3 regions of the Propionimicrobium sp. PCR01-08-3 genome follow, and region 1 is predicted to be linked to each of the others. Evidence: riboswitches for the same ligand, from Rfam matches in the RefSeq annotation. Region 1 holds a riboswitch; each other region holds the start of a gene.
The links. Region 1 has a riboswitch for thiamine pyrophosphate ahead of thiM (hydroxyethylthiazole kinase). Riboswitches for the same ligand answer to the same signal wherever they lie in the genome.

Region 1 (10,362 bases):
GGTGTTCTGCGCGGTGAGCGCGGTGATCACGCTGGTGCCGAAGGCGCCGAGCGCCGAGAAGGTCTTCAGGTCGGCCTGGATTCCGGCACCACCGGACGGGTCACTGCCCGCGATCGTCAACGCGACCGCTGGCTCGGCGGCGGCCGTCCAAGCGTCCACGAGTTCGCGGGTAGCGGCGCCGGCGTCGGGCTGCCCGCAGATCGCGCTGATCACCGAGACCCCTGCGAAGCCGGAGCGCCTGACCGCCGCGGTGTCGGCCGCCTTCACTCCTCCGATCACCACGGACGGCCAGGGGCTGCGGTCTGCAAGGGGGATGAGCTTGCGCATTCCTGTGGCCGGCACATGTCCCGGTTTCGATGCGGTCGGACGCACCGGGCCGAGCCCGATGTAGTCCATCGCGTCCCGGGGAATGTTGGCGATGGCCCACTCGAGCTGTTCAGCGGTCTCCACCGTCAATCCGAGAATGGCGTCCGATCCGAGTATCTCGCGAGCCTGAGCCACCGGCATGTCGTGCTGGCCGACATGCGCACCATCAGCACCGGCCGGGCCGACCAGGTGCACCCGGTCGTCCAGCAGCACGGGCACACCGGTGCCGCGCGCCACCTCGACGACCTGGCGGGCAAGGGTGAGAAACTCGTCATCGCTCGCATCGGGGTCGCGCACCTGCACCAGCGTGGCGCCCGCCGCTATCGCCTGCCGGACGGTCTCGGCAACGCCGAGCGACCCGCACTGCGCAGTGTCGGTAACCAGATAGATCGAGAGATCGAGATTGTCGCGCACGCTCACGACAGCTTCACCCGGTCTGCCGCCTGCTCGGGAGTGAGCGCGTCGAGGGCGTCCAGCAGCCCGACCACGAAGCTGCCCGGGCCTTTCGCTTCGGACGCGGAGACCTCCGCGGCGATGTTGAGGTGGGACGTCGCAGCGATCGCGGCGTCCAATGGATTGGTGACCGATGCGTAGGCGGCCATCACCGCGCCCAGCGAACAGCCCACGCCGGTGACCTTGGCCAGCATCGGGCTGCCGTTTGCCAGCTTCACCACGTCGTCGCCGTCGGTAATGACGTCGACCGGCCCGCTGACTGCCACCACACAGCGGTACCGCCTCGCCAACTCTCGGGCGGCGTCGATGGCATCGAGCGTGCTGTCGATGGCCTCGACTCCCCTGCCACCCGAGGTGGTGCCGAGGAATCCCAAGATCTCGGACGCGTTGCCGCGCAGGATGGTGGCGGGGTTCGCCTCCATCATCTTCTTGACTTCGCCCGTGCGCCACAACAAACCTCCGGCGCCGACCGGGTCGAGCACCCAGGGCTTGCCGGCAGCGACCGCCGCCGCCGAGGCCAGCCGCATGCCTTCCATCTGTTCGGCGGACGGGGTCCCGTCGTTGACGAGCACACCGGAGGCGACATGGGTGGCGAAATCTGCCGCCTCTTCGGGGTTGTCGCACATCGCAGGTGAGGCACCGACCGCGTACAAAATATTGGCGGTGAAGTTCATCACCACCTGGTTGGTCAGGCATTGCACGAGCGGCGTCTGCGTCCGCAACGCGCTGATGCTCTCATTGAGAGCCGAAACATGAGAACTGAGGGTCATCGCTGACGTCCCTTCGCTAGCACTACCTAGATCAGGTAACTACGGGTCTGGTCTCAGCCGGTACCTTCCCCGGCACCCCGCGTCTGAAAATGAGATTAGCACCCTGTATCGGCACAGCCGCGCCCCGAATCGACGGCCGCGCCCGAGATACCTGGCGCGGATGTCGATTTCGAGCGCGTTTGTGTTGGGCACGGCGCGGTTGGCGTCAACTACGACTCAAAATCACATCCAGTCGCCGGTCGCGTGCTCGATCTCGGCACCGATGGTCGTGTCAGCGCCGTGGCCGGTGTGCACGACGGTGTCGGCGGGTAGCACGAACAGCTTCTCCTTGATGGAGCGCTCGATCTGTTCGCGCGAGCTGAACGAGCGTCCGGTTGCCCCAGGGCCGCCTTCGAAGAGGGTGTCTCCGCTGAACAGCACTCCCACGGCGGGCACATAGAAGCAGGTCGACCCCGGCGTATGGCCCGGTGTCACTATTGCCCGGATCTCGGCCCCACCTACGGTGAAGGTGTCGCCGTCGGCGATGTCGTCGTCCCATTCGATGCCCGGCAGGGTGAGGTCCCAGACGGGCTTATCGGCCGGGTTGAGCAAGACCGGGGCGTCAAAGACCGCCGCGAGGTCCGGAACATAGCGGATGTGGTCGTCGTGGGCATGCGTGAGCAGCATGCCGATGCATTCCCGCTCGCCCACCAGATCACGAACCGCGTCGATGCTGTGGGGCGCATCGAAGACAACGCACTGTGTCTCGTCGCCGAGCACCCAGACGTTGTTCTCGACATCGTAAGTTTCGCCATCCAGGCTGAAGGTGCCCTCGGCGATTGCATGATCGACCCGAATGCTCATTGTTGTCCCCTCCTGTTGTCGGCAAATTCGGATGAGGCGGCTGCGCTGCCCGCCTCCGATAGTGGCCTGTCGTGCCCGCGGGATCGGCAATACCGAGATTGCCTGCCACGAGCCCTGCGGTTGCCGAGGGCGGTCACGAGTTCACCACCACCGTTCTCAGCACGTTGCCGTCGTGCAGATTCGACATCGCCCGGTCGGCACCGGCCAGGTCGGTCGTGCCGGTCACGAACCGGTCGAGCGGGAGCCGGCCCTGCAGATAGAGGTCGACCAGGTAGGGGAAGTCGCGCTCGGGCAGGCAGTCGCCATACCACGACGACTTGGTGGCACCCCCGCGCGAAAAAACATCGGCCAGCGGCAATCGCAGTTCGGCGCTCGGCGCGGGCACGCCCACCAGGACCACGCGTCCGGCCAGGTCACGAGCGTAGAAGGCGGTCTCAAAGGTGGCCGGGATGCCGACGGCGTCGATCACCACGTCCGCCCCGAAGCCGCCGGTCAGCTCTTGCACCTTGGCGACGATCTCATCTCGGCCGAGCCCCCTGGAGTCGATCAGATCGGTGGCTCCCAGGTCGCCGGCGGCCTGCAGCTTCTTCGCATCGATATCGATCGCGATGACCTTCGTTGCGCCTGCCAGTACCGCCCCTGCCACGGCGGCACAGCCGACCCCGCCCAGACCGATGACCGCCACGGACTCCCCTCGCTGCACGGCACCGGTGTTCAACGCCGCGCCCAAACCTGCCATCACTCCGCAGCCGAGCAGGCCGGCCACCTCGGGCCTGGCGTCCTCGTTCACCTTGGTGCATTGCAATTCGTGGACGACGGTCTGCTCACAAAAAGCCCCGATTCCCAAGGCCGGAGTGAGTTCGGTGCCGTCGGGCAAGGTCATTTTCACCGATGCGTTGAACGTGTTGAAGCAGTATTGCGGCTGGCCCTTCTTGCAGGCCCGGCATTCGCCACACACCGCGCGCCAGTTCAGCACGACATAGTCGCCGACCCCCACATGGGTCACCTCACTGCCCACCTCGACAACGCGTCCGGCCGCCTCGTGACCGAGCAGGAACGGGTAATCGTCGGTGATATCGCCTTCCCGGTACGCCAGGTCGGTGTGGCAGACGCCGCAGGCCTCGACCCGGACGACGACATCGCGCGCCCCAGGGCCGGGGATGACGATATCGGTCAGCTCGGCGAGCTGCTTCGCCTGCCTGGAAACGACGCCTTTGACGGTACGCGGCATGAATCGGACCTCCTGGTTACGGCTGCTTGCCCACCTGGTTTCGGCTATTCGACCACCATAACGGTGAGCTGCGACAAAAGAACGCATGATCGCCAGACTTCCGGCAGCGCAATCGCCTGAGGCCGAAGTACCGATCCGCCGATCACGTCGCGGGCTTCACAACCTTCGTAGTGACAAAAGCGCGAAGCTACGCGCCGGGCGTCGTGAGTGCCCTCTTCGTATCCGGTGCTCATGAACGAGGAACACCCCTCGGATACCACTCGCCGCAGCGCTCATCGGCGGATTCAGGCTGGCCTAGCGTCCGTCGGAACCGAACGGGCTCGGCACCCAGGAGTATCCGTTCAGCACCGACGCCAGCCGCATCGGACGCTCCATCCGGTACAGATCCTCAAGGGTGATGGGCTCGCCATGCGGTCCCGACAGCGGGATCTGCCAATTGGGGTATTCCCGCCAGGTGCCCGGCTGATTCTGAATCCGATAGTCACCGACCGCGTCCACCAAGGCCACATTGAGCACCTTGGCGTCGGTGATCGTCAGGTAGCGGTACAGCGCAAGAACCTTCGCCTCGGTGTCATCGTCCACATCGTCGGTGAACAGGCCGCGTTCGTCCAGCCGCCCGATCCAAGCTTCTTGCTCGCGCTCGGCGTCGGCCTCTTCTTTCTCGTAGGATTCGGTGAGCAACCCGAGTTCGTGGCGCAGCCGCACATGTTCCTTGTCCAGGTACCCGGCCGTGGGCGGCAGATCATGGGTGGTCACCGAAGCCATCACATATTCACGCCATCTGTCGGCCGGCGCGGGATTGCCGTCTTGATCGTGTTCGAACCACAACACCGAGGTGCCGAGGATGCCACGCTCGGCGAGATAACCGCGCACCCACGGCTCCACCGTGCCGAGGTCTTCGCCGATCACGAATGCTCCGGCCCGCTGGGCCTCCAGCATGATGATGCCGACCAGCGCGTCGTGGTCGTAGCGCACATAGGTGCCTTCTCTGGGCGAGCCGCCCTCAGGGATCCACCACAGCCGGAACATGCCCAGGATGTGATCGATCCGCACTCCGCCCGCGTGGCCGAGAGCTGTCTGCAGCATGCTGCGGAACGGCGCGTAGGCGGTGTCGGCGAGCCGGTCGGGACGCCACGGCGGCTGCCCCCAATCCTGGCCCATCTGGTTGTATCCGTCCGGGGGTGCTCCGACGCTGATGTCTTGCGCGTAGACGTCACGCATCATCCAGGTGTCCGCGGACGCCCCGCTCACCCCGACCGCCAGATCGGTGATGATGCCCACCGACATTCCGGCGTCCTGCGCGGCCTGCTGGGCGTCGCTAAGCTGCGTCCAGGAGATCCACTGCAGCCACTCGTTGAAGGTGATCTCGTCCAGATAGTCGTTGCGTAGTCTCGCCACCCGTGGCGAGCTCGGACGCCGCAGATCCTCATCCCACAGCCGCCAGTCGTTGCCGTAGTGCTCACACAGGACGCACCACAAAACGAAGTCACGAAGCGCACGGCCCTGACGGCGTTTGAAATCGTCGAATGCCATCTGCCGTGCCGAACGCAGCCCCGCCTGGTAGATGATGCGCAATGCTTCGCGCTTGAAGCGCCACGAGGTGTCGCGGTCGATCAACTGCTCGCCGGCCAACTCGGCGTCCAACTTCTGGTGCAGCTCGCTCACCCGGTCGCGGTCTGCCTGACTCAATATCGCGTATTCGGGTATGGCCTCGGGACGCAGATACATGGGGTTGATGAACAGTCTGGAGCTCGGCAGATACGGTGAGACATCCATCGGCGGCACCGGCTGGGCGGCATGCAACGGATTGATCAGCACGTACTCACTGAATTGCTGGGTCGCCGACCACACCGCCAGATCAGACAGGTCCATGAAGTCGCCGATGCCCCACGAGTTCTTCGATCGGACGCTGTACAGCTGCGCGGCGTAACCCCAGATTCTGCGGTCACCCAGATTTGCCGGTAGCCCGAGAAAACGTGGCGTGATGATCAAGGTCGAATCGGACTGCCGATCGTCGGACAGAAGCTCGAGGCGATGGTAGCCGGTCGGCAGATCCGAGGGGATGGCGAAGCTGGCCTCACCGATCAGCACTCCGTCGACATCGCGTGGCTCCACCATGTGATGGCGCTGCCCCAGGTAGCGCACTTCGCCGTTCTCGAGCCGCAGCCTGATCTGTGCCGGATGGCCATGTGCCACATGCGCCTCGACATGGGCCGAGTCGCCCTCGCTGACCACCACCACCGGCGGCAAGCCACGGCGCCAGGGCTTGAGTTCCAGCTCGGCGAGAGCGGCTTCAGCGCTCTCGCCGGTGGCCGCGTCCACCCCCATGGCGGCCATCACCGCGACGATGGTGTGCTCGGATACCGGAGTGTGCCGCCCCTTCCAATCCCAGAAATCGGTGGCAATACCGAGTTTCTCGGCAAGAATCCGCAGGGACGACTCGTGACTCATTCTGCCTAGTCCTTTTGGGTGTGGGCTGGTGTGCACCCACACCCTAACTTATTCCTCAGCGAATCTTGACAACCTGGGTGCGGGCGATCATGTCGTGCAATGCCTGCTTCTTCGTGTTAGCCAACGGAAGCAGAACATTGATGAGGAAAAGGATGCTGATCAGCCCCAATCCGTAATAGGCGACATTGCGCAGCAGAGCGGTACCGATGCTCAGACCGTTGTGCTGCTGGCCCTGGCCGGTGCGGGCCACCCGCAATCCGATGGCCAGCTGCCCCAGCGTGCCGCCCTTCCAGACGAGCATCCCGGTGGCGTAGGCGATGCTGATCGCCACATTGATAAACGAGATCGTCCGCATCGGGCCCGCCAGACCGTATTGCGGATCCGTATAGTCGGGTATCGCCGATGCGCCCGTCTGGGCGGCCAGCACCATGTCTTCGAACCACGCGTTGAAACCGGTTATCAACGTATCGGCGAAGGGCAGCATCACCAAGGCAGCAACGATCGTGAGGATCAAGCTGTCGAGGATTGCCGCGCCGACCCGCGCCCACCAGCCGGCCAGCGGGACACCGTCGGCGGTCGTCGGCCCGTAATAGCCGGCACCCTGATATTGCGAGTAGCCCTGCTGGGGCGGGTAGCTCGGTTGGTATGCCTGCTGATGACCCTGGGCGGGTTGGTAGCTGCCGGCCTGAGGCCCGTAGCCGGTCTGGCCGGTGGCGGTCACGCCTGCGAAGCCTGGCTGCCCGAATCCGGGTGTTGTGGTGACCTGTCCCGTCTGCCCGGGCTGTCCCGGCGTGGCGATCGGACGCATTCTGGTCGTCCACCGCGTACCGTCCCAATAGCGTTCCTGACCCTCATTGGCAGGATCGGGATACCAGTCGGCAGGTGGCAGTTGCTGGGCGGGATCGTATTGCTGGCTCACTCCTCCAGCATCCCACAGGAGCGGGAACGCTCAACAAGCCTCACGCGCCCATTCCTGAATGAGTTGCCTCGCACCGAGGTACGCGGGCTTCAGGCGTCCGGGGCACAGCGACCAGTGGGGTCTACCGGCAGTCGTGCAAAACCTTCCGCGATTGACGGTCGCGTACCCAGCACCGAGCACACACCACAAGCGATCGGCCCCGATCACGGAAGAATTCGCACGCCGACAATGAGCGCCTCACTCAAAAAATCGCCTCGACGAGAAGGGTGAACGCCGAAATCGTGGACAAGGCGAGAACGCCGATCTTGAAACCGCGCCTGCCGATGTGCTTGCGCAGCCGGCGGGCGATCAGCAGTCCGGCCACCGCGGTCGGCGCCATCACCGCACCGACGACCACCGAATTGGTGTGCAGGGTTCCACTCGCCGCGAAGCCGGCGAGTGAGACCGCCGAGCCGAAGAGGAAGGCCGCTGCCAGGGTCGCTCGCACCCGCGCCGGTTCGTCGTGCGACAACACGATGGCGATCGGTGGCCCACCGATGCCCGAGGAGCCTCCGGTCACCCCCGCCAAGAATCCGCTGCCGAACAGGGTTCCGCGGTTACGGGGAATGGCGATGCGAACGGATTCGAGAAGCACCATCACGAGCACCACCACGCCGATCAGCATCTGCAACGCCGAAACCGGCAGTATCAGGACGAGGTAGATGCCCAGCATGGTGGCGGGCACTCTGCCCAGCATGATCCAGCCCAGGGCACGCCAATCCAGCTCACGGCCTTCGTCGATCAAAGTGACCACCGGCATCAGCGATGCTGCCATCACCACCGAAACCGGCACCAGTTCGGGATAGACCAGCGCCAGGATGGGTGAGGCCACCACGCCCATTCCGAAGCCGATCACCCCTTGAATCAGACCTCCGGCCAGCGCGAGCAGAACCGCCACGATGAAGATTCCCACCGGCACATCCATGACTGTGTCAAGTCCTCCTCGACTCATTTCGTTCGGCCTGACCGGACGTGTTCAACACTCTCGCTCCCCGACCAATGGGGCGGCGCACATCCCATTGGAGCACATGTCGGCCGGTGCTGGGCCGCTCACGCCGCAAACCACGACGGGGACGCACAGCAGGCGAAAACCGGCGGACTGGGCTCAGCCCACACCCGACGACTCGTTGCGGACCGGACCGATGCGCAGCGCCACCATCAAGGTCAAGATGCTCGCGATCAGACATAGCGCGTAGAGCGGCCCGAAAGTCGCCGCCGGCGACACCTTCTCGAACAGGGCGGCGAAGATGGTGCCTGCCAGCCCGGTGACCAAGGCGTTGCCGAGGCCCTCTCCGACCTGAAGCGACGAGGTATTGCGTCCGATCAGCCGGGGTTCGCTCAGCTGCATATTGATCAACGAGGTGCTGCTCACCACGAAGCCCATGCCCAGCCCCAGCATCACGAAGCCGACCGCGAAGAGCCACCAGGGCAGCACCAGCCAGGCAGCAACCGTCATCATCACCGTGGCGATGACCAGGCAGAGGCCGCCGAGCTGGACGATCTGATCGCGACGCATTTTCAGTCCGCTCCATGCCTGGACGAACGACCCGAGCGTCCATCCGGTGGCGCCCAGAGCCAGAAAGAACCCGGCGCCGCGCAATGAAAAGCCATAGAGCTGAGTGAGCACCACCGGAATGAAGCTCTCGCCCGCGAAGTAGGCCCCGGCGGCCAGGGTGCGCGTCCACATCGCCGAGGAAAGCCCTCCGGCGAATCGCATGAAACCGGGCGTCATCAACCTGGGCAACGCAACGACGAGGATCATCAGACCGACGGCTCCCAGACCCAGTGCGACGGCGTCCAGTTGTTGGCCCGCGAACTGAATCAACGCCGTGCCGCATGCGGCCAGCAGCGCCGCCCAGACCGGCACCGGGTTGGTCGCTTTGACCGGCTCGTGGCGCAGCTGCGGCAGCCTGGTCAACGGCCGCCACCCCATGGCCGCGACGATCACCAGGAGCGGCACGATGACCAGAAAAGCCCAGTGCCAGCTCCAGGTGGTGGTGATCCACGCGGAGACGGGCGGGCCGACGAAGCTCGGCAGCATCCAACAGAACGACAGGACGCTCATCATCCAGGCCCGCTGCGATTTGCCGTAGGCCTGCGCCACCACGACCATCATGGCCAGATTGAGGGCGCCACCGCCGAAGCCTTGCAGCGCGCGGAAACCGAGCAGCATCGGCATGTTGACCGACATTCCGGCGCCGAGCAAACCGCCGCCGAAAATCGCCATGCCGACCGCCAAGGGCAGCACCGGGCCGATACGGTCGACCAGCCGGCCGGCGAGCACGATCGCGAGCACCTGAGAGATCACGAACGCGGTGAACGCCCACGCGTACAGATCCAACCTGCCAAGGTCCCCGGCTGCGTCCGGCATCGCCGTCAAGGTGCCATATGCCTCAAATGCGACACAGAGAGTGCCGCCGATGATGGCGATGGTGAAGACGAGGGGCGGACTACCGATCTCCTCCGGGGTTGGTTGGCTCACCGATCCATCCTGCCATGGCATTCAAGAATGCAGCTGGTCCGGATCAGCACCGAGAGCAGCGAGAAAGTAGACACAGTTGGACCGGGCGCGGCGATCGCTTTCCCCCGGCTGCCGATGCGATGGAACCTGGTGCGGGCCCAGGCGTTCAAGCCGAGAGCAGAAAGCCGCACGCCCACCACCCGCTGAACCAGGAATCAAAGCGTGTCACACTTGAGGCATGAGTCAATTGGCGCCGGGGTCGGAAACCGTAACCAAGGAACGTGTCGAAGAACGCTATGAAGAAGGCGACGAGGAGCGGTTCAGCCACTATGTGCCGAAAGCCAAGCTGACCGAGGCGCAGGTGATGGGCACTCCGGTGGTCGCCCTGTGTGGAAAGGTGTGGGTGCCCACCCGCAACCCGGAGCGATTTCCCGTCTGCCCGATGTGCAAGGAGATCTGGGAATCGCTGAAGTCCGGCAAGGACAAGGGCAAGGATCGCTGATCGGGCACTCGCCCGCCCGGTCCATGGACGGGCAATACTGCAAAAGGCGCGACCACGCGGTGAACACCATGGTCGCGCCTTTCGTGCGCTGAGGCCCGTATGCAGTCAGGCCAGTACCGATAGTCAGGACGCTGCTTGGGCCGATAGTCGGAAGCCCTGGCCAGCATCAGCAGCTACGAGCCGGGTCAGTACCGGTAGCTGTCCGCCTTGAAGGGCCCCTCGACGGTGATGCCGAGGTAGTCGGCCTGCTTTTGGCTGAGGGTGCTCAGCTCGGCGCCCAAGGCATCCAGATGCAGCCGGGCAACTTCTTCGTCCAGCAGTTTCGGC
Region 2 (9,250 bases), 1.4 Mb from region 1:
GTGAAGCCAGCTCGGACGCCACCAGACGCTCGGCGGCAGCTTCCGCTCGGAGTCCATCGGCAACCCGGGTCGCGGCATCGGCTGTCGGGGCGCCGGTCACCTGGCATAACTGCCACGACCTGGCCAATGCCGCCAGCCCTTGGCATCCCGGCTGCTCGGCCGCTGTACGCAGGGCGGCCGGCACGTCTCCGCCGATCGCCTGGGTCGCGGCCACCGGCTGTAACAGCGGCGCATCCGCGGCAACCGTGCTGAGCGCCGCGGCCGAAATGTCGCCGACTCGCAGCTGAGTCGCCACGGCCAGACAGATCTGGACGACCTCCTCGCTGTTGTGGTGCCGAGTTCTCTCGGCACGCCCGTTCGCGATCAGCCAGTAGGCAGTGCAGCCGACGACCGAGCCGGGGATCAGCCAGACCAACAGCGATGGCATCAGAACTGCCGATATCGTCACCGTTATCCCGGCCGCGACAACGATCAACCAGCGGTTTGAGCGATGAGATTGCCGATTCTTCTGGCCGCCTTTCAGGAGTTCGGTTAACCGCCGGCCTGAGCGCGTCGGCCAGCAGCAGATCAGACAGCAGGACAGTGCGATACAGGCGAGGGCAATCATGCGGCGGCCTGTCTACGCGGAGCTGCAGCGAAGCCATCGGGTGCCAGAGAATGACCTCCCACCGAAGCCTGGCTACGCGGTGTATAGACCTCGGCCCGGGTGAGGTGTGCGTCGATTGTCGCCTGGCTATGCGGTAGATCGATCGCAGCCCGGGCAATCGGTGCATTGACCACACCCTGGGTGATCGTGAGTCCGAGCAGTTCCGCGAGCGCCTGCCAACCCGGCCCACGTCGAACGTCAGTGCCGTCCCGGCTCGCCAGCGCGACCTCGATCGACACCTGGCCGTTCTCGGCGCGTATGACATTCCCGATCTGGGTCACGGTTCTTCTGCCATCGGGCAACCGGCTCACCTGCACGATCGCCCGCAGCGCGGACGCGACCTGCGCGTGGCAGGCGTCCCTGTTCAATCCGCCGAGGGCGGCCAAGGCCTCCAATCGGGCCGGAACATCAGCGACCGAGTTGGCGTGCACCGTTCCGCAACCGCCCTCATGCCCGGTATTCAGCGCGGTCAGGAGGTCGCACAGTTCCGCACCGCGCACCTCGCCGAGCACCAATCTGTCGGGGCGCATCCGCAAGGCCTGTCTGACCAGGTCGGTCAGGGTGATTGCGCCGGCGCCTTCGGAGTTGGCTTGTCGGGACTCCATCCGGATGCAGTGCGGATGATCGGGGGCGAGCTCTCGTGAGTCCTCCACGATCACCAGCCGTTGGTCATGTGGCATCAGTCCGAGTAGTCCGGCAAGCAACGTGGTCTTTCCCGACCCCGTGCCGCCGGAGATCAGGAATGCTGTCTTCGATGCGACGAGCGCGCGCAGCACCTGGGCCATTTCTTCGCAAATCGAGCCGTTGGTGACCCAGTCGTCCAATGAGAAGGAGCGGCGCGCAGGTATCCGCAGCGATAAGCACGTTCCGGGGTCGGTGATGGTGCCGAGCACGGCATGCAGGCGGGTACCGTCGGCGAGCCGGGCGTCGGCGAATGGGCAGGCGTCATCCAATCGGCGTCCCACGCTGGCCGCAAGCCTCGTGGCCAGCTGCCGCACTTCGGCGTCCGAATCGAAGCAGATGTCGGATGGCTCGAGCCCGTGCCCACGATCGATGAAGACCTGATCCGGGCCGTTCACCAAGATGTCGGTGAGGCCCTCAAGGCAGAGCAGCGGTTCGAGGCGTCCGGCACCGATACTGCCCTGCCGCAAAGCCCCCACGGTATAGAGAACCATCGCATCGCTGACGACCAGGCCGAGCGCACGCAATGCGTCGGCCACGTCTTGCGGCGTCCATCGCCTGCCCAATCCGGCGAGTCGGACGCGCACCATCTCGAGATCGTGATCATCCATCCCAGGTCATCCTTCATCTCGCATCAGCTCGACCAGGATGGCGTCACAAGCCCGGGAATACTTGCCTCGTTTCATGCCTGGTGGAGTCCCTGCCTCTTGTAAACCGGGCAGCGATGAATCGTGTGGGAGCGTTCCGATCACCGGCAATCCCAGGGTTTCGCAGACTGTCTCGACATCGAGGTGCCATCCGGGGCCCTTGCGCAAAACGATCAGGGCGTCACCGAGACCCCACGCCGCGATACGGCTCCTGGCAGCCATCACGGCCTTGACCTCAGCCGCCACCACCAGGACGGTGACCGCGCGTGAGCGTGCCGGATCGTCGGGATGCGAACCGGCATCGAGTATCACAACGTCGTGGGTTCGCGTCAACGAGGCGATCACAGCATTGATCGACTCGATGCCGGGCAGTCCGGTCGCACCGCGGACGGTCGGATCGAGTCGGGGACGCCCCGTCGAGATCAGATCGACTCCACTGACATTGGGCAACTGGCCGCTCAGATCGCTGATATGCCCGGATGCAGAACTCAGATCCGGCCAGCGCCAGCCAGGCATCTGCTCGGCGCCGAACAGCAGATCGATGCCGCCACCGGTCGAATCGAGTTCGGCCAATGCGACTCTGAACTCGTGTTTGGCTGCACGTTGCGCAAGGCCCGCCGCCAAGGTTGTGGCTCCCACGCCACCGCTGCCGCCGACGATCCGGACGATAACCGGGGCTTCCTCGCTTGCTTCACCACCTTCGGCGAGCAGCGAACTCACGAATCCGGTTTGGGCCGGAAGCACCATCACCGAGGCATCCAATGGAACCGACCAGGTGGTCAAAGCCGTCGCGTCCTGGCCGCATAGATGCACGTTGCGGCGCGCCGGCAGGCCGAGACCCGCCACCGAGGGGGCCTGATCGGAGCCGATCAGCACGACCGATGCGCGGAGCCAATTACGGCGCACCGTCTCGGTATCACGCGCCACCTCCGGGGTGGCCTGCACGGCTGCCGCCGCGGCCATAATGGTCTCGACAATGGCAGAATCTCGGGAAACGATCAAAGGTGCCGACATGCCCAAAGTATTGGCAAGTCGGACCCCGATCGTTCAAAATAGTTGGCCGCTGTGGATAACTCGGAGAATTTCCGCGACGACGGAAGCAGCGGACGGTCTTTGTAACCCAGGTTCACCTAAGCGAAAGGTCAGCGTACGAACACCATGGCAATCCGGATGATCGCGACGGACCTCGACGGAACACTTCTGTTGCCGGACAAAACCACTTCGCCGCGCACCCGGGACGCGATCCGGGCCGCTCAAGAGGCAGGGATCCTCGTGATCCCGGCAACCGGACGATCGGTCATCGACATGCCTGCCATCCTTCCGCCCGAATTGGGCGAGTTGGCGGTTTGCTCCAACGGGGCGGTGGTCTACAACGCTAACGCCGACCAGGTACTCCTGGAGCGTCCGATTTCAGCCGGGGTCTGCAAGACTCTCATCAAGGAGGTATCCAGGCTCGCTCCGGGCACGAAATTCGCCACCCTGATCGACCGCGGCTACGGAATACTGCCTGGCCCTGGTTACCTTTCCTTGATGCAACCGGGCAATCACGGACGCAATCCCGACGACCTCGACGAGATATCACTGGATGAATTGTGGGCGCAGGACGCCGTGAAGATCATCGCCCGGCACGCAAGCATCGGCTTGGACGAGCTCTTCGAGATCTGTCAGCGGGCGTCACATGCGGGCGTCAACCCCACGACATCTGGTGTGCCGTTCATCGAAATGTCGGCGGCCGGAGTCAGCAAGGCCAGCACGCTTGAGCTGCTGGCCACCCGTCATGGAATTGCCACAAGTGAAGTCGCCGCAATCGGCGACTCTGCGAACGATGTCGAGATGATCACCTGGGCGGGGCTCGGTGTGGCGGTCGCCAGCGGCACCCCGGATGCGTTGGCGGCAGCCGACCAGATCATCGCGGCCAATACCGAGGACGGAGTCGCAGCGTTCATTGAGCGCGTGCTTCATGCATCGGACGAACCGGTTCCTTCATAGAACTCAGACTCTCGCCAGCAGTTCGAAGATCATCGGATCGGCTCTAAAGTGGTCTCCATGTCAGCGGTCGGTCGTCTCTCATTGCCCCCCACAGCCTTGCAGTGGCTGGTGGGCGACGAGCCGGTGCGCATCGTCGCTCTCGGCTGCTCGCGGGGCATCGTCAACCGGCTGGTCAAGGAGGGGCACGGAGTTGTCGCAATCGATCCCGACCTCCAGCGCTGCCGTCAGCTTCTTGCCGGCCGCCCCGCGAGCGAGGCCCTCATCGCGATGGTCGGACGCGCGGACGAGCTTCCCGTCCAGCCCTGCGTAGCACATGTAGTACTCCTCGGCGGCCCGTGGCGCTCGCAACCCGGTCGTCCCCGTATCAGTGCACATCAGGCTCACGGCCAGATCAGCCGTGCACTCCAGGCCGGCGGCTGGGTCGCCGGCTGGCAAATCGTCCGGGACGACACAGTGCCGTGGGTGCGCCGATTGATCACTTTGATGCGCACCATCGATCCGGACGCCATGTCAGGCAGCGGAGGCGGCGGCCACGAAGACCTCCTGACGAGCAAGTACTTTCCGCGAATCGAGCGCCGCGAGTTCAGGCTGTGGGCTCCGGTCGCCCGCCGCGATCTGGTCGAGATGGTTTCGAGCCAACGTCAGGTGAGCGGACTGGACGACGCCACCAAACGGCATCTGATCAGCGAAGTGAACCAGATTCTCGATAGCGCCGCTCGCATGTCGGAGCTGCGTCTGCCCTACCAGATGCAGTGTTGGCGGGCACATGTCGATCACCACGAACTCACCCAACCCATCTCTTTCGGCGACGGGTCTCTGGTCATCCCGATCTGAGGTTTCGCCCGCGCCCAATGCGAGCGAACGAGCCCTGGTGCTGCCGCGCAAGCGCCGGATCGCGGAGAATCCGCTTCACCCATTCACCCGCGGTGCCATACTGGGCGGTGGACACGGGGTGCCCCAATGGGCGCTGAGATCACACCCGTGGAACCTGCTCTAGTTCGTACTAGCGAAGGGATTGTCCGCCTTGGATACCTCTGCCTATCAACCAACAGATTCATCGTCCTCGACCTTCATCGCCGACGATCCGCCCAGCGCAACCCAGATCGCCATGCAGTCTTCGATGCCCCGCGAGGGACGCGCCGCCCTGCGCGCCGGAGTCATCGGCAACTGGATCGACAACGTGCACGTCTTCTTGCCGCTGACCGCGCTCGCCCCCGCCTTGGTGATACTCGCCGGCCCCACCGTCGCAGCCAGCACCGGAGCGCTGGTGGTGATCGCCATGATGCTCGGGCGTCCGCTCGGCGGCATGATCTTCGGACGCATCTCCGACAAGCTCGGACGCACCCGCACCACGAAGGTCGCCATCACCGGCACCGCCACCTGCGCACTGCTGATCGCCTGCATGCCAACCTATGAGCTGATCGGCATCGGCACCATCGCCCTGATCCTGCTGCTGCGTTTTCTCGGCGGCATCTTCGTCGCCGGTGAGTATTCGGCAGCGATTCCGCTGGCCATGGAGTGGTCGAAGCCCAACCGGCGCGGCCTGATGAGCGGGCTGATCTTGTCGATGGCGCCCTGGGCACAGGGCTCGATCGCGTTCGCGGTCGCGGGGTCTCTGGTCCTTCTCGGACCCGACCGCTATGCCGCGTGGGGTTGGCGGCTGCTGTTCGTGATCGGCACCTGCTTCTCGCTGGGCATGCTCGCCTACTACCGCTCGCGGGTGGCCGATGCGCCTGTGTTTCATCATGCCAAGAAGGCGCCGGCCCGCCCTCAAGCCGGGGTTCGCGAGGTGCTTTTCGGACGCTAGGCGCCCGCTTTCTGGCAGGTCTTCACCATGATGACCGGTCTGTGGCTGCTCACCAACACCACGGTGATCTTGTTGACGGCGCGCCTCGCGTCGGACGCCGGGTTGCCCGCCACCCAGGTGTCGGTGGCAATGGGTATTGCCTCGTTCGCGCAGGCCATTGCGATGGCGGTAGCAGGCCATCTGTCGACCTTCACCGGACGCCGCAATCTGCTGGTGACTTGGGGAATCAGTTCAGCGGTGCTCGGTCCGTTCTTGTGGTGGGCGGCCGTGAACTCGCACAGCCTCGGACGCGCCGCCTTGCTCGCGGCCGCCTTGCAGGTGGCGACCGTCGCCGCCTACGGCCCGATCGCCTGCTATTTGTCGGAGCGCTTCCCGACCGAGGTGCGCTCGACGGGATACGGCATGGGATACAGCCTCTCGCTGATCATCCCCGCCCTCTATCCCTTCTATCTTCCGTTGCTGGAGGGCGTCTTCGGATCGCATCCGGCGATCATGGGCCTGGTGGCCGTCGGTGGAATCCTGGTCACCGTCGGTGCACTGATGGGGCCGAAGTTGAGCTCTGCAGACATCGAAGCGGACATCGACAGCGTTGCTATGGGAGCCACCCGATGAGTTCTCTGGACTTGGCGAACGACGCCGATCTGGGATCGGTCGCACAGATCATCGCGCAGGTGCGTCAGCGAAGCACATTGGTGCATTGCATCACCGCTGCCGTATCGATGGGCATCGTCGCTGACGGTCTGCTCGCCGCCGGTGTGCGTCCGGTGATGACCGAGACTCTCGAGGAGGCACCCACAGTCGACACCATCGCCGACGCCCTGCTGATCAACCTGGGAACCCTCAGCACCGATGCCATGACCGGGATTCCGGCCACCGTCGAGGTTGCGCTGCGCGACCGGCGGCCGTGGGTGCTCGACCCGACCGCCATCGGAACCGCCCCGGTACGCACGCCGCTGGCAAGGCGACTCCTCGATTCCCGGCCCGCCGTGGTGCGCGGCAACGCGTCCGAGATCGTGGCGTTGACCGGCGGCGAAGGCGGGCGCGGGGCAGACGCGAGCATCGGTACCCAGGCCCTGCAGGTGACCGAGGCCGCCCACCAGGTCGCCGCACGAACAGGCGGGGTGGTCGCGGTGTCCGGTGCGGTCGATCTGGTCACCGATGGCCGTGACGACCGGCACGTGCACCGAGGCGATCCGCTGCTGTCGCGGGTGACCGGCACCGGTTGCCTGCTGGGCGGCCTCACCGCCGCCTGCGTTGCCGTTACCGGTGATCACCTACAGGCAGCGCTGGCAGCCACGATCTGGATGAATATCGCGGGTGAGATCGCCGCCGCCCGAGCCCCGCGCCCGGGTACCTTCCGCGCGGCGCTGCTCGATGCGCTGGACGAGGTCGGCGAGCAGGCAGCGGCGCTCGCAGCGCCAATCCCGTAGAAAATCCCCTGTCCGCGAATAACCACAAATCCTCCGAGAAAGGCCGCCGATGCCGAACCACTCCGCGAATTTCGACCTGCGCTGCTATCTGGTCACCTCGGGTACCGATCGCCGGACCGTCGAGGTGGCCGCCCAGGCAGCCGCTGGTGGCGCCGGCATGATTCAGGTACGTGCGAAGGACATCACTGCCAGGGAATTGCTCGACCTCACGGTGGACACGGCCGATGCCGTGCACGCGGCGAATCCGCACACCAAGGTAGTGGTGGACGACCGGGCCGATGTCGCTTACGCCGCGATGCGTTCGGGCGCGGCGGTGCATGGCGTCCACCTGGGACAAGATGACCTGCCGGCACGCGATGCCCGCGCGATGCTCGGCCCGAACGCGATCATCGGAATGACCACCGGCACCCTCGAACTGGTGCGGGCAGCAGACAAACTCGCCGACGTGATCGACTACGTCGGGGCCGGGCCCTTTCGTCCGACGCCCACCAAAGATTCCGGACGCACGCCCTTGGGCATGGCAGGCTATCGCCCCTTGGTGGAGGCGACCAGCCTGCCGATCGTGGCGATCGGCGATGTGCAGCCGGCAGATGTGCCGGCGCTGGCAGCGACAGGTATCGCCGGCGTGGCGCTCGTCCGCGCGATCATGGCCGCGTCCGACCCCGGCGCAGTTGTCCGGAACGTCCTGAGCGGGTTTCCGGCTGCTGACAGGCGGCAACACCAGTAGACAAAGCCTGGTAGAGGCGCCCGCGGTTCGGAAGAACGAAGGTTGCGGTTCTTACTGCTCGGCCCTTGCCCCGCGTGCCCGCCGGGTCGGCGGCAATGCCTCCGCGCCGAAATCCTTCCCGGCATCCGCGATGCCCTCGGCAGCAGGACTCTCCCCGAGCTTGACCAGAATCACCCCGGCCAGCACCAGCACGGCGCCGACCATCTGCCCGATGGCTGGCAGTTGCGCCACCAGTACGGCCGCGAGGATCGTGGCGAACAGCACCTCGGCCAAGCCGACGAAGGACGACAACCTGGCGCCGAGCAGCCTGCCGCCCATGATTCCGGTCACATAGGACATGCCGGAGCTGAGCACCCCGAGCGCGACGATCGGCAACCACCAGGGCACATCGATACCCACATAGTTCGCCGGAGCGGTTGATGTCTCGAACGGCAGAAGCCCGATGACCGCGACCACACCGAGCCCCAGCGTTGCTACCGTCGTCCCGCCCGCAGCAAGCACGATGGGTGGCAGTCCGATCCGGTTCTCTGCGGAAAAAACGAAATAGGCAGCATTGCCGACCATCGCGAATATCGACCAGGCGACACCCCGGATGTCGAAAGCGGCGCCACCTGCGAAGACCTCGAGCACCAGCAGCAGGCCGCCGATCGCAACCAAAGAACCGAGCACCGTGCGTATCGAGGGACGCTCGCCCCGACGAATCCACAACCAGATGACGATCGCGATGGGCGCCAGAAACTGAATCAGCAGCCCCTGGCTGACTTGAACATATTGCACGGCATTGAAATGCCCGATTTGCGGCATCACGATCGCGAACAGTCCATATCCGACCATGAGTTTCCAGTTTTCGCGGACGATATGCCAGCGTCCTTTGAGAGCAATGATCGCCGGTCCGAGCATGGCCAATGAGCCGATGCCTACCCTCGGTATCACAATGCCGAGAGGCGACCAGCCGACCTGCAACAAGCCTGCGGCAAGCGTTCCTGCCATACCGAAACAAAACGACGACAACAAGGCGATGGACAGGCCGATGCCAAAGCTCGGGTCATGGGGACGCACAGTGACCACGCTACGAGAGCGTCCGATGAGTTAACAACTCGGCTTCGGTTGCCACCGGGCTGTTTCGCCGTGTTCGATCATCGGTTGTGATCTGCAGTTCTCCGCCCCATTCAGCTGGTCTCCCGACTTCGGGCCGTGACCAGAAGCGGCTGATCTGTGTTCGCCCCCAGCCACGGATTCGCGCTCAACATTCTTGGAGATCCTTTGCTCGCGCGCGTGATCACAGCACTAGGCTGGGGACTGGCCGTAAATGTCCGGATAGTA
Region 3 (10,362 bases), 150 kb from region 1:
CCGACGCCGGCATGCGGGCGATGCGATCGCTGAAGGCGACACCATCGGAGAAGACCGCCATCATCATGACATCGTCTGCCCTGGTCAGAGGCCTTGCGGCGGTGCTGCGGGGGATGAACTCCGAACAGGATCAGATCAACGAGTCCACCAAGGAACTGATCTGCTCCATGGTGGTCGACGCCCACCTGATCGATATCGAACCGCTCCTGCGCGACGGCGTCTACTTCGCCGAGCCACCCCGTGAGCCGGCCGGCACAGAACAGCCTGATGACACGCAGATCGCCTGGCAACTCGTGGCCGAAGGAATCGAGCACAGCTTCGGCACCCGGGAGGCCGAGCCGCCCCGGACACCTCCCGATCGAACCCCCGATCAGATCGTGGGCGATGCCGAGGCCGAGCTCCAAAGGGCCGTTGCGCTGCGCAAGGCGGCCCAGCGGCGCGTCGGGCAGCTCGAGAAGGCCGAGGCTCGGGCCCGCGCCGCACGCGACAAGGCGAAGACGGCCGCCAAGGAGGCCGCCAAAAGCGCTGGGGCCTGATCGTCATAGACCCGCGGATGCAGCCTCTCGCGGCCCGCCAGGAAGTCGTTCGTCCAGGCACCGGACTAGCGTCCAGGCTCGGGTGCAGAATCCGCCCTCGGACGCAGCCTTCTATGACTACGCTCGGGGCAGGAAGTCGTTCGTCCAGGCGCCGGGGATGTCGTCCACGCTTGCGCTGCAGAAGCCGCCGTCGATCATCCACTTCGTGTACGAATACAGCAGCGGCTCGCTGATCTCGCCCCAGCGACCGTTCGGACCATGCCACGTCGAGCTCATGTACTTCAGCGAGGCAGAAAGTGCTTCGGGTTCTACATTGCACATGGTGGGGGCCATGATCTGAAGAGACTCGTCCTGGTGATCGCGGGCGAAGTCGTAGCCGCGCGAGGTTGCGGAGACGAAGTCACGAACCAGCTCGGGCTGCTCGTCCAGCAGCTGTTGGCGCACACACAAGAAGTATGCGTGGTGCGGGGTGACACCCACCTCGTCGAAGCTCAGCTGCACCAACTCGTCGTAGGGAGCAGACCCCTGGTACGACTCCCAGCCCAACACGTTGAACACGGCGTCGTAGCGTCCACGCTCGACGGCGCGGATATCCGGTTCGTACGGGCTCGGATCTTGCACGTTTACCTTGTCGTAGTCGGCACCCTCGACTGTCATCGCCTCGCGAACCATCTCGGTCAGCCTGGGCGCCGGCGGAATGGACACCGTCTTTCCTTCGAGGTCGGCGAAGCTGCGGATACCCGATGACTTCACGGTGATCACCCCACCCAACTGATTCTGGTTGAAGGTGGCCACCGCCACGAACGGATTGGATGACTGCCGGGTCTCCAGCAGCTCCCCCAGCCGCACCGAGGCAAACTGGAACTCGCCCCTGTTCGCCAAGGCGACCGGGGTCCCACGATCCCAGCCGTCCCAGACGATGTCGACATCGAGCCCCTTGTCGGCATACCAGCCCTTCTTGCGGGCGATGAACATGCCTGCATGGTTGGGCCACGGGTTCACATACTCCAGGCGCATCCGGGTCAATTTCATGATCTCTCCTTGTTTCGAGTGATTTCCTGCGCCGATGCGGCGCGGTTCGGGGATTGTGCAGATCTGGTGCCCGTGTTGGGCGGTGGACCTACACGATCTGCCTGCCGGCAAGGGCCGCCTGCACAGCTTTTCGTACCCGGCGGTAATCGGGATCGTCGCGTACCGACACAGCCGTGCGATCGTCCAACCGCACATCAAGATCGGCAATTATTCGTCCGGGTCTCGGTGACATCACCAGCACCCGGTCGGCAAGCAGAATCGCCTCGTCCACGTCGTGGGTGACCAGCACCAGAGTGAGGTCACGGTCGGCGGCCGCGGTCAGCAACCAGTGTTGTAGTTGGACGCGGGTCAGCGCGTCCAGCGCGCCGAACGGTTCGTCCAATGCCATCAACGCGGGCCTGGCGAGCATCGTCCGCAAGAAGGCGACACGCGAGCGCATACCGCCGGACAGTTGCGCGGGCCAGGCGTCCGCGAATTCGTCCAGGCCGAACTCTGCCAGCAGCGCCACGGCTTCGCGTTTGGCTTCCGCGCGTGGACGCCCGGCTATCCGCGCCGCGAGAGCCACGTTCTCCCAGACCCTGTTCCAGTCGTAAAGCCCGAGGCCTTGAGGCATCAACGCGACCTTCGGGCCGAGCGGGGCACCTGACCAGGTCAGTGACCCCGTGCTCGGTTCATCCAGGCCGGCGATGATCCGCAGCAATGTCGACTTGCCGCAGCCGGACGGCCCGACGATGCTGACCGCCTGTCCCCGATGCAGGTCCAGGTCGACCGCGCCGAGAGCATGCACGCAGGGATCGGAGAAGGTTCGGCCGACCTGATGCAATCGCAGCAAGTATCCGTCGTCGCGAATCTTCATACTCATCGTTCCGCTGCCTCCTTCCCTCGCCCGATAGAAGGATCTGACAGGCGACTATGACGTGGGGTGAAGGTTCCTGGTCGGGCCAAGACCGATGGGCCATCCGCTGCCGAGCCGAGACCCGTCGGTATCGTCCTCGAACGGACGCCGGTTGAGGCGCTGTCTTTCGTAACAGGACCCATCACGACTGCACCGCCCGTTGCCAGGGCACCAGCAGCCGCTCGCAGCCGGCAACCGCCAAATAGAGCAGCAACGTCATGACGGTGAGCACGAAGGCGCCGACGAAGACCAAATCGGTGCGAAACGATGCCTGCGCGCTGAGCAGGTAGATGCCGAGCCCCTGCCGGGCTCCGACGAACTCGGCGGTAGCGGCCGTGGCGGGAGCGTAAGTGACGGCGATGCGCAGGCCCGACATTAGTTGCCGGGCGGCGGCCGGGGTGCGAAGGTGCAGCAGAATCCACCACGTCGATGCGCCGAGGGTGGCAGCGACATCAACCTGTTCTTGATTCGGCGCGGAAAGCCCGCGGCTGAGCGCGATGATGATCGGGAAGAATCCGAACAACGCGACCAGCAGCACTTTCGCGGTCGCATCGAATCCGAACCAGATCACCATCAACGGTGCGATCGCGATCATCGGCACCGTCTGCGATATCACCAGCAGCGGCGAGGCCGCGCGTCCGAACCGCGGAAGCAGCCACAGCAGATAGGCGCCGAACACGCCCACCGCTATCGCCACGCCCAGCCCCAGCGCAACCTCGGCGGCCGTCACCTTGGTTGCGGCGAGCAGATCGGGCAGGTCGGCCATTCCCGATCGCACGATCACCGAGGGCGCAGGCAGGATCTGCAGCCGGACGTGTGCCAGCCGCACCACCAACTCCCAAGCAACCAAAACCAGCACTGCCAGCCCGACCGACGGCCCCACCAGCCCCAAGCGTTTGCTTCGCCGAGAACCGCGGGGCTTCATCTTGCCGCTTGCCGTCGACGCTGGTTGCAGGTCGAGTGACTCGTGGTCTGGCTCGTCGTCCTGTGCATCATCGGACGACAGGGCCGACGGCCCATGAGCCCCGGGTACGCCGAGGGCATCGCCCGACGCGCACCGATCAGGACCTTGCGCGGCCCTGGCCCGCAGAGCATTCATCGTCAAACCAGGAATTCATTGGTGACCAGCTCGGAAGCATCCAGCTTTGAGGTATAGGGCTGGCCGTCCGCGCCCACGACCAGGCCACCTGCGGTCAGCAGGTCCAGATAGGTTTGCCAGGCCTCCAGGTCGGCGTGCCCGACGCTGCCCTCGGCATCGGGCCAGTAGTCGGACGACAGCAGCTGCTGGCTCGCCTTGGTGAGTTCGGGGTCGAGGTTGACCTGCGGGTTGGCGTCGATCAGGATCTGTGCGGCATCGTCGGGATTGTCCACCGCATACTCGTAGCCCTTCTCGGTCGCCTGCACGAAACGGGTCACCAGGTCCGGGTTGTCCGCGATCAGCTCGGAACGCGCCGAGATCCCGAGTAGCGCCGGGGAAGTCGGCACCCCGTAGTCGTCCGGGAAGAACATCCGGAATTCGTCGCCTTGCAGCTCGTACTGCAGCACCTCCCAGGTGGCCAGCGCTTCGGCGAAATCTGCCTGGCCGGCGACCACTGCGTCCAAGGCCCCGGTGCCGACCACGACGGTGTCGAAATTGCCCTCGCCACCATCGGCCTGGATCATCTGCGTGGTGGCGAAACTCGTCGCTCCCGCACCGTAGGCGGCAAGCGTCTTGCCGTCCAGATCCTTCGGGGACTCGATGTCAGAATCCTGGCGCACCGCCACACCGTAGGACGAGCGCTGCTGCAGGTTGAACACCATTGTCAGATCGAGATCGGAGGCCCTCGCGGCGGCGAGAGTCTCCACCCCTGAGAAACCGAAATCCGCGCCGCCCGACCCCATCACCGACTCCACGCCGGCCTGCGAATAGCCGAGCACATCGAGGTCGATGCCCGCGTCGGCGTAGTAGCCCTTCTGCTGCGCGACATAGATGCCGGTGTGGTTGGTATTGGGCGTCCAGTCGAGCACGATGCTCACCTCGTCGCCCGCCTGGCCGGACGAAGTCTGGTCCGTGTCGGTGCCAGCGCCGGTGGCGCAGCCGGCCAGTGCCACCGGCAGCGCCAGAAGCCCCGATAGCAGCAGGCGTATGGGTTTCATTCGTTTCTCCTTGAAAACTCGTTGGGTTTGAGGTGGTTGTTCTCGTTCGGCGGCCGATTCGCTGTCGCTCGTGATGGGCATCGCACCGTCATGTCGCGGCATTTCGCACCGCCTCGGCGAAGCGGCGTCCGGCATCGGTGCCGAACCAACGCAGATGATCACGGAAGTAGATCTCGTAGCTCCAATCGGCCACCGAGGGATCAACCGGCGCCAGGCTCGCGTATTCGATGTTGGTCAACGCGAACTCGACCTGACAGCAGGCCACCAAGTCGGCGAGCACTTCGCCTTCTGCCGCAGGCAACGAGTAGGCCTGCCGATATCCGCCGATCACATCGTCGACGACGTCGGGACGCCAAGCCTCGCCATCCCCGGCAGTGATCGCCAGCCAGTCGATGGCATGTCGCTCGATCGCCATCGCCAAGTCGAGCAGCGGTGGATTGGGCCAGGCCAGCCCGAAGTCGATCACCGACGTGATCTGATCGCCGCGCCACAAGGTATTGGACGCATGAAGGTCACCATGGGTCCAGGCCTGCGGCCCGCTCCCGAGTTCGGCCAGCCGGTCGGCGAACGGGGACGCCAGCCTCAAGTCGGCGGCAAAATCACGCCCGGTCTTTTCCAGATATGACCGGACGCCCGGATGCGCGGCAAGCCAGGCGTCCACATCATCGTCCGAAGGCTCCCCTAGCAGTAATCGCACCTTGGTCTGGTAGACGGTGTTCAATCTCGCGAGCCCAGGATCAGGTAGCTGACCTCGCCTCTGATCGGGTGTCTGCTCCCATCCAAGGCCCGGTGACCGGCCTTGCCCATGCCCCAGCGGCCGATCTCGAATAGTCGAGCCCGCAGTCTCATCGCTCGAACCGGCCCGAGAAGCCGACAGATCCACGATCGGGATCTCGGCGGATAGTTCGCGGAGCCTACCCGCGATGCGTCCGATTTCGACCATCTCGGCTCTGGTCTTGGGCGGCAGCCATGAGGTCAGCTCACGATAGCGGTCTTCACCCGGCGCCTTCGGATTGGCCTCGTACAGCCACCGTCCATCGTCGAAGACCGTCGAGTCGTCGTCGAAGCTCAGGAATTGAACGGTCGGGAATCCGAGATCGACAAGGCGATTCACGTAGCCGTGTTTGGCCTCCAGCTGCTCCGAGGTGATCAAGGCCGGCGAGTAGCGCTTGACGAAGATCTCGCTGTCATCCGGCAGCAACGCCAGCGCGGCCGAGGCCATCGGACGATCACTGCGCCTGGTCACCCGTGGTTCTCCGGCAACTTGGGATCGCCGTGCCAGGTGGTTGAACAGATGCGTCAGATCGGCATCCGAGATGGCCGGCCAGCCGTTTGCTATGACGGCCAACTGGTCGTCGGTATCCATCAGTGCGCCTCCCCTGCGGGTCACAAGATCGCGCGAATGGGCTGCGGTCGCCCGCAGTCATTCGCTCAATCTCAGGCACGGATTTGTTTGGTCGCCTCCCTGCGCTGGCATTATCCAGATCAGGTTCGACGGTCGGAGGCTTATCCTCCCTCTCAGCCCTGCTGCGGGCTCCCGTGCGTGGCTCACGCTAGCACGGTCTCACCCGATGGCGCGTTTGGCGAGCTTTCGTCCCCGGTTGAAGCGGTCCAGCTCGTCGTCCACCGGCGAGATCACCAACCGGTCCACCACATTGACGATTGCCCTGGTCAGCACGCGTTCGGCGCGGGCACCTTTGGCTCTGGCGTCCAGTTCGACACCGACACGCGACAACAGCCCCACGAGCAGCCCGAGCACCAGCCCGCCCAGCAAGAACAATGTCGGCAGAGCCATCTTGCCCACCATGACCGACGGAATCCGCGGAAGCTGAAGATAGCCCAGCACCATATCGAGCAGCAGCCAGCCGCCGCCGATCACGGCGACGAAGAAGATGATCCACTGCAGCACCTGCACGAGTTTCCACCAGCCCTGGCCACGATCCATGGCCAGGTCGGCTGAGGCCACCGCGCGGTCGAGTTCGTCCGGCAGATCGGCTCTATGAGCAATGGTCGCCTCGCGCACCGCGTCCGAGAATCCCTCAGGCAAACCGTCACCGGCGGCGGACGCCAGGTCGCGCAACGCCGTTTCTGCCCGCGCAATCTGGACGCCTCCGGCAGTGGGCAGGCTGGTGTGTGGCACCGAGACCGGTTCGATCTCGGCGGCTCTCTTCTTGTGGCGCCCGGCATCCAGGTGCAGCATCCGCAACGGGTCCGGACGAAAACGGCTCAGCCACTTGGTAACCGGCCAGCCCGTTGCCAATCCGCCACGGCGGCGCATCGACTTCACCACGGCATCGCCGACCAGCTGGGACCCGGCGGCCTGGGCCAGCGACTTGTTCAGCTCGCGGGCTCTCGCGTCCGGCACTTTCGCGGCGACCTTGGCGTCGCCATATTCCGCGCTCAACCTCCGGGCCGCGCTCGCGATGTCGGACGACAGCCGGTTCGCGGACGACGCCTTGCTGCGCACCGTCGCAGAAATCGTCTTGCGCAGGTTCTCGATGCCTCTGCCGGTCAACGCCGACACCGCCACGCACGGGGTCTTCGACAATCCCTCGGCGTCGAGCAGCCCGCGCAAGTCACGCATGGTCTCGTGCAGCTGTTCGGGAGTCAGCCGGTCGGCCTGATTCAGCACGACCATCATCACGTCGGCATGGTCTGCCAACGGACGCAGATAGTTGTTGTGCAAGGCGGCATCCGCATACTTCTGCGGATCGACCACCCAGATCAACATGTCCACGAGCTCGACCAGCCGGTCTGCCTCGTCCCGATGAGACGTGACCGACGAATCGTGGTCGGGCAGGTCCATCAAGACCAAGCCGCCCAGCGCCGGATCGTCGCCTTGCACCAGATGCCGTTGCGGCACATCGAGCCAGTCCAGCAGGTCCTGAGGCAGCTTCGACCCCCAGTAGGCGGCCATCGATTTGTTGGTGGTCGGACGCTTCATGCCGGGGGTGGCAAGCCTGGTTCCCGAGATCGCATTGAAAAGACTCGACTTTCCCGACCCGGTCGCCCCGGCGAGCGCTATCACCGTGCTGTCACCGGCCATTGCAAGTCTGCGATCGGCCTTGCGGGTGACTCCTCGGGCTTGTTCCACCGCGCCTGCGCTCAGGCGCCCGGCGGCGAGGTCGGCGGCCTCGTCCAGAGCCTGGATGCGGGCAGCGAGTGAATCGGCGGAATGTTTTGCTCTGGCCATCACTGTTCACCGCCCTCCTTCTCGTCGGGCACAAGTTCTGCGTCGACGATCTCTCCACTATCTGCGGGTAGCTGCTCCAGTTCAACCGGCGAGCGGCCTGCGCTCCGCGGCAATGCCGCCGGTTGCCCCGGCGCCTCGATCTCGTCGGGACGCATCGATGCGCCCTTCGGCAAGGACGCTCCCCCGGTGCGTGCCTTCTCGACGGAGAGCACGGCCTGCCGCACCGCCTCGGCATCGTCGGGACCGACGCCCAATTCGTCGATGACCCGGGTGAACCGCACCAATTCGCCTGCCATCAGGCCTTCCACTCGCGCGTCGAGTTCTTCCTTCGCGGTCTTCGCCAGCTTGCGCACGGCTTCGTCACCGAAGACCGATTCGAGCAGCCGTTGAGCGAGCACGGTGGTGCCGACCGCTACTCCGCCCTCGGCGCCGGTCAGTCCGCCCGTGCTGACGAAGATGACGAGCATCAATGCCGCACCGACACCGTTGACGCTGAGCGCGGCGACGCGGGCCGAGGTGCGTTTTCCCTTGCCTTCGTCGGCCACCAGGTTGAGCACATCGGCCTGCCAGTCGCGGATCGCCCGGGACGCCCCGGCGCCCAGATCGTCGCTGGAGCGTCCCAGTTCCGGGTATCGGACGACCAGTTCCCGCCCGGCAGGGTTCGATTTCCACGCCACCACGGCGCGCTCGACCGCGGCGGCGACCTCCCCGATGATCAGCGCTTCCAAACCGCTTCCGGCCGCCACCCCGACCTGCTCGGCACGCTGCGAATTGCCCTTGAAGAAGCCGGCGATCCGGTCACGGACGCGGCCAACTCCGCGGTCGAGACCGCGCATCAGGTCACCGGTGCCGACATAGTCATGCCAGCGTGAGAGCACTTCACCGCGCAGCAGCGTGCCGTCCGCCGACTGCACCGCAACCGACCGAGCAGCCTCGGCGAACGCCTTCTGCGCGTCGCCGGCGAGTTGCTCGGCAACTTCGCGTTGGCTGTCCAAGGCGCCGGCCACCTCGGGTGCCCGACCGGTCATGGACGCGATGGCACCGTCCAAGGTGCGCTGCACGATGTGCTGGCGGGCGTCCTTGTCGGCTGCGAGGGTGGCGAGGTAGCCGCGAACCGGCGCGACTGCTGCGTCCGGAAGCAGGCCGAGATCATCGACAATGGTTTCGGGCACCGCGAACAGCGGTGCATCGGCCAGCCCGTTGTCGGTCATCATCCGGCCGAGATCGCTGGGCACCACGCTCATGGCCGCGGGCGGCACCCGGTCGAGCACCACGGCCAAGGCCGCTCCCCGCGATGCCGCCGTGTGCAAGAACTCCCACGGCACGGCATCGGCATAGCGGGCGGCCGAGGTGATGAAAAGCCAAAGATCCGCCGCATCCAGGAGTTGAGTCGCCAACAGCCGGTTCTCTTCGACGATCGAGTCGATATCCGGGGCGTCCAAGATCGCCAGGCCCTGCGGCAGCGTCGATTCGGCGACCAGCTGCAACGAGCGCTGATCCTCGCTGGAGACCTTGGATCGGATCAGCCCGGGCAGCACGCGGTCGTCCGCGAACCAGTGGGCGTCGGCCGGATTGTGAACGAGGACCGGAGATCGGGTGGTCGGACGAATCACCCCGGGCTTGGACACGACGCGTCCGATCAGGGAGTTGACCAAGGTCGACTTGCCTGCACCGGTCGACCCACCGACCACCGCCAGCAAAGGCGCCTCGAGGTTGACCAGCCTGGGTAGCACATAGTCGTCGAGTTGTCCGTTGATCTGCCGGACGATCTGCTGGGCGGCCGAGCGGTCGGGTAACGCCAAGGGGAAATGCGCCTCGGCCAATGCTGACCGTAACGATGTCAGCGATTCGGCCAAACCCATGGATACGCTCCTAACGTCCTCGCCCAATGTGCCCGTTCCTCGCGCCACAGTTCGTGATGGGCCTACCGTCACCGGCCCGACTCGTCGTCTGTGGCCACCGATGTCTACCTGACACAGAAATCTAGCCCAAATCAGCTTCGCACCAGAGCATCCACGACGCAGCCAGATCACATGCGCACCCATTGGGCTCGGGCACGAACCACAAGACCCGCTTGAACTCGGGTCCACACCCTCACGATCGGTATCCGGCGACGGCCGCCGCGACCTGCAGCCAACGGATTCATTCGAGGCCGGATGACCAGGCGTTCAGCGGGCAGGCGGCGTCCAGCCTTGCGGGGCACTGGCGACCGGGACGCCGGCGGGCGGGGCCCAGGGCTGCTGCTCCGGATGCTTGCGGGCGCGCCGATCGCTGCGGTAGTCCTTGATCTTTCGCACGAGTCTGCGCCTGGCCTCGCCCCATTCCGGAGGAATGAATGGCACACCGCGGGCATGGTCGATCGACCACACCCTGGCCACTTCTGCGTCCAGGACGAGATCGCGTTCGCGTTCGACGGCCATGGCGTCGACGATGCCGCGCATCTCGGAGTCACGCAGGTAGGCCAGTTCGGTGAGGTCGCGTTGCAGCTTCAGGGTCGCCCGGACGACCCGCGGGCCGCGTAGGAAGGCGCTGAGTGCCATCCGCCAGCGTCCGAAGATCCTGCTCATCTC

Region 2: it holds a riboswitch for thiamine pyrophosphate, as region 1 does, so the genes downstream of both, QQ658_RS11410 (MFS transporter) here and thiM (hydroxyethylthiazole kinase) in region 1, are expected to answer to the same signal.
Region 3: it holds a riboswitch for thiamine pyrophosphate, as region 1 does, so the genes downstream of both, QQ658_RS03585 (phosphotransferase enzyme family protein) here and thiM (hydroxyethylthiazole kinase) in region 1, are expected to answer to the same signal.

What each region holds. Positions count from the first base shown of each region.
Region 1 covers NZ_CP127390.1:600,089-610,450, reverse strand. Annotated here, with positions in the region: partial or broken gene thiD (bifunctional hydroxymethylpyrimidine kinase/phosphomethylpyrimidine kinase) at 1-111, opposite strand, end outside; partial or broken gene thiE (thiamine phosphate synthase) at 133-780, opposite strand; gene thiM (hydroxyethylthiazole kinase) at 783-1,589, opposite strand; TPP riboswitch at 1,581-1,679, opposite strand; gene QQ658_RS02940 (MBL fold metallo-hydrolase) at 1,812-2,432, opposite strand; gene QQ658_RS02935 (S-(hydroxymethyl)mycothiol dehydrogenase) at 2,566-3,663, opposite strand; gene malQ (4-alpha-glucanotransferase) at 3,958-6,114, opposite strand; gene QQ658_RS02925 (RDD family protein) at 6,170-7,033, opposite strand; gene QQ658_RS02920 (sulfite exporter TauE/SafE family protein) at 7,275-7,985, opposite strand; gene QQ658_RS02915 (MFS transporter) at 8,178-9,554, opposite strand; gene QQ658_RS02910 (DUF3039 domain-containing protein) at 9,772-10,035, shown strand; gene ahcY (adenosylhomocysteinase) at 10,221-10,362, opposite strand, start outside.
Region 2 covers NZ_CP127390.1:2,464,617-2,473,866, forward strand. Annotated here, with positions in the region: gene QQ658_RS11385 (type II secretion system F family protein) at 1-427, opposite strand, end outside; gene QQ658_RS11390 (TadA family conjugal transfer-associated ATPase) at 604-1,938, opposite strand; gene ssd (septum site-determining protein Ssd) at 1,945-2,988, opposite strand; gene QQ658_RS11400 (Cof-type HAD-IIB family hydrolase) at 3,145-3,963, shown strand; gene QQ658_RS11405 (methyltransferase) at 4,021-4,797, shown strand; TPP riboswitch at 4,902-4,996, shown strand; gene QQ658_RS11410 (MFS transporter) at 4,988-5,770, shown strand; gene QQ658_RS11415 (MFS transporter) at 5,798-6,382, shown strand; gene thiM (hydroxyethylthiazole kinase) at 6,379-7,200, shown strand; gene QQ658_RS11425 (thiamine phosphate synthase) at 7,250-7,927, shown strand; gene QQ658_RS11430 (EamA family transporter) at 7,979-8,995, opposite strand.
Region 3 covers NZ_CP127390.1:747,804-758,165, reverse strand. Annotated here, with positions in the region: gene QQ658_RS03610 (TetR/AcrR family transcriptional regulator) at 1-536, shown strand, start outside; gene QQ658_RS03605 (ABC transporter substrate-binding protein) at 654-1,568, opposite strand; gene QQ658_RS03600 (ABC transporter ATP-binding protein) at 1,657-2,430, opposite strand; gene QQ658_RS03595 (ABC transporter permease) at 2,606-3,562, opposite strand; gene QQ658_RS03590 (ABC transporter substrate-binding protein) at 3,565-4,599, opposite strand; gene QQ658_RS03585 (phosphotransferase enzyme family protein) at 4,688-5,965, opposite strand; TPP riboswitch at 6,044-6,150, opposite strand; gene QQ658_RS03580 (GTPase) at 6,164-7,792, opposite strand; gene QQ658_RS03575 (dynamin family protein) at 7,792-9,654, opposite strand; gene QQ658_RS03570 (PrsW family intramembrane metalloprotease) at 9,961-10,362, opposite strand, start outside.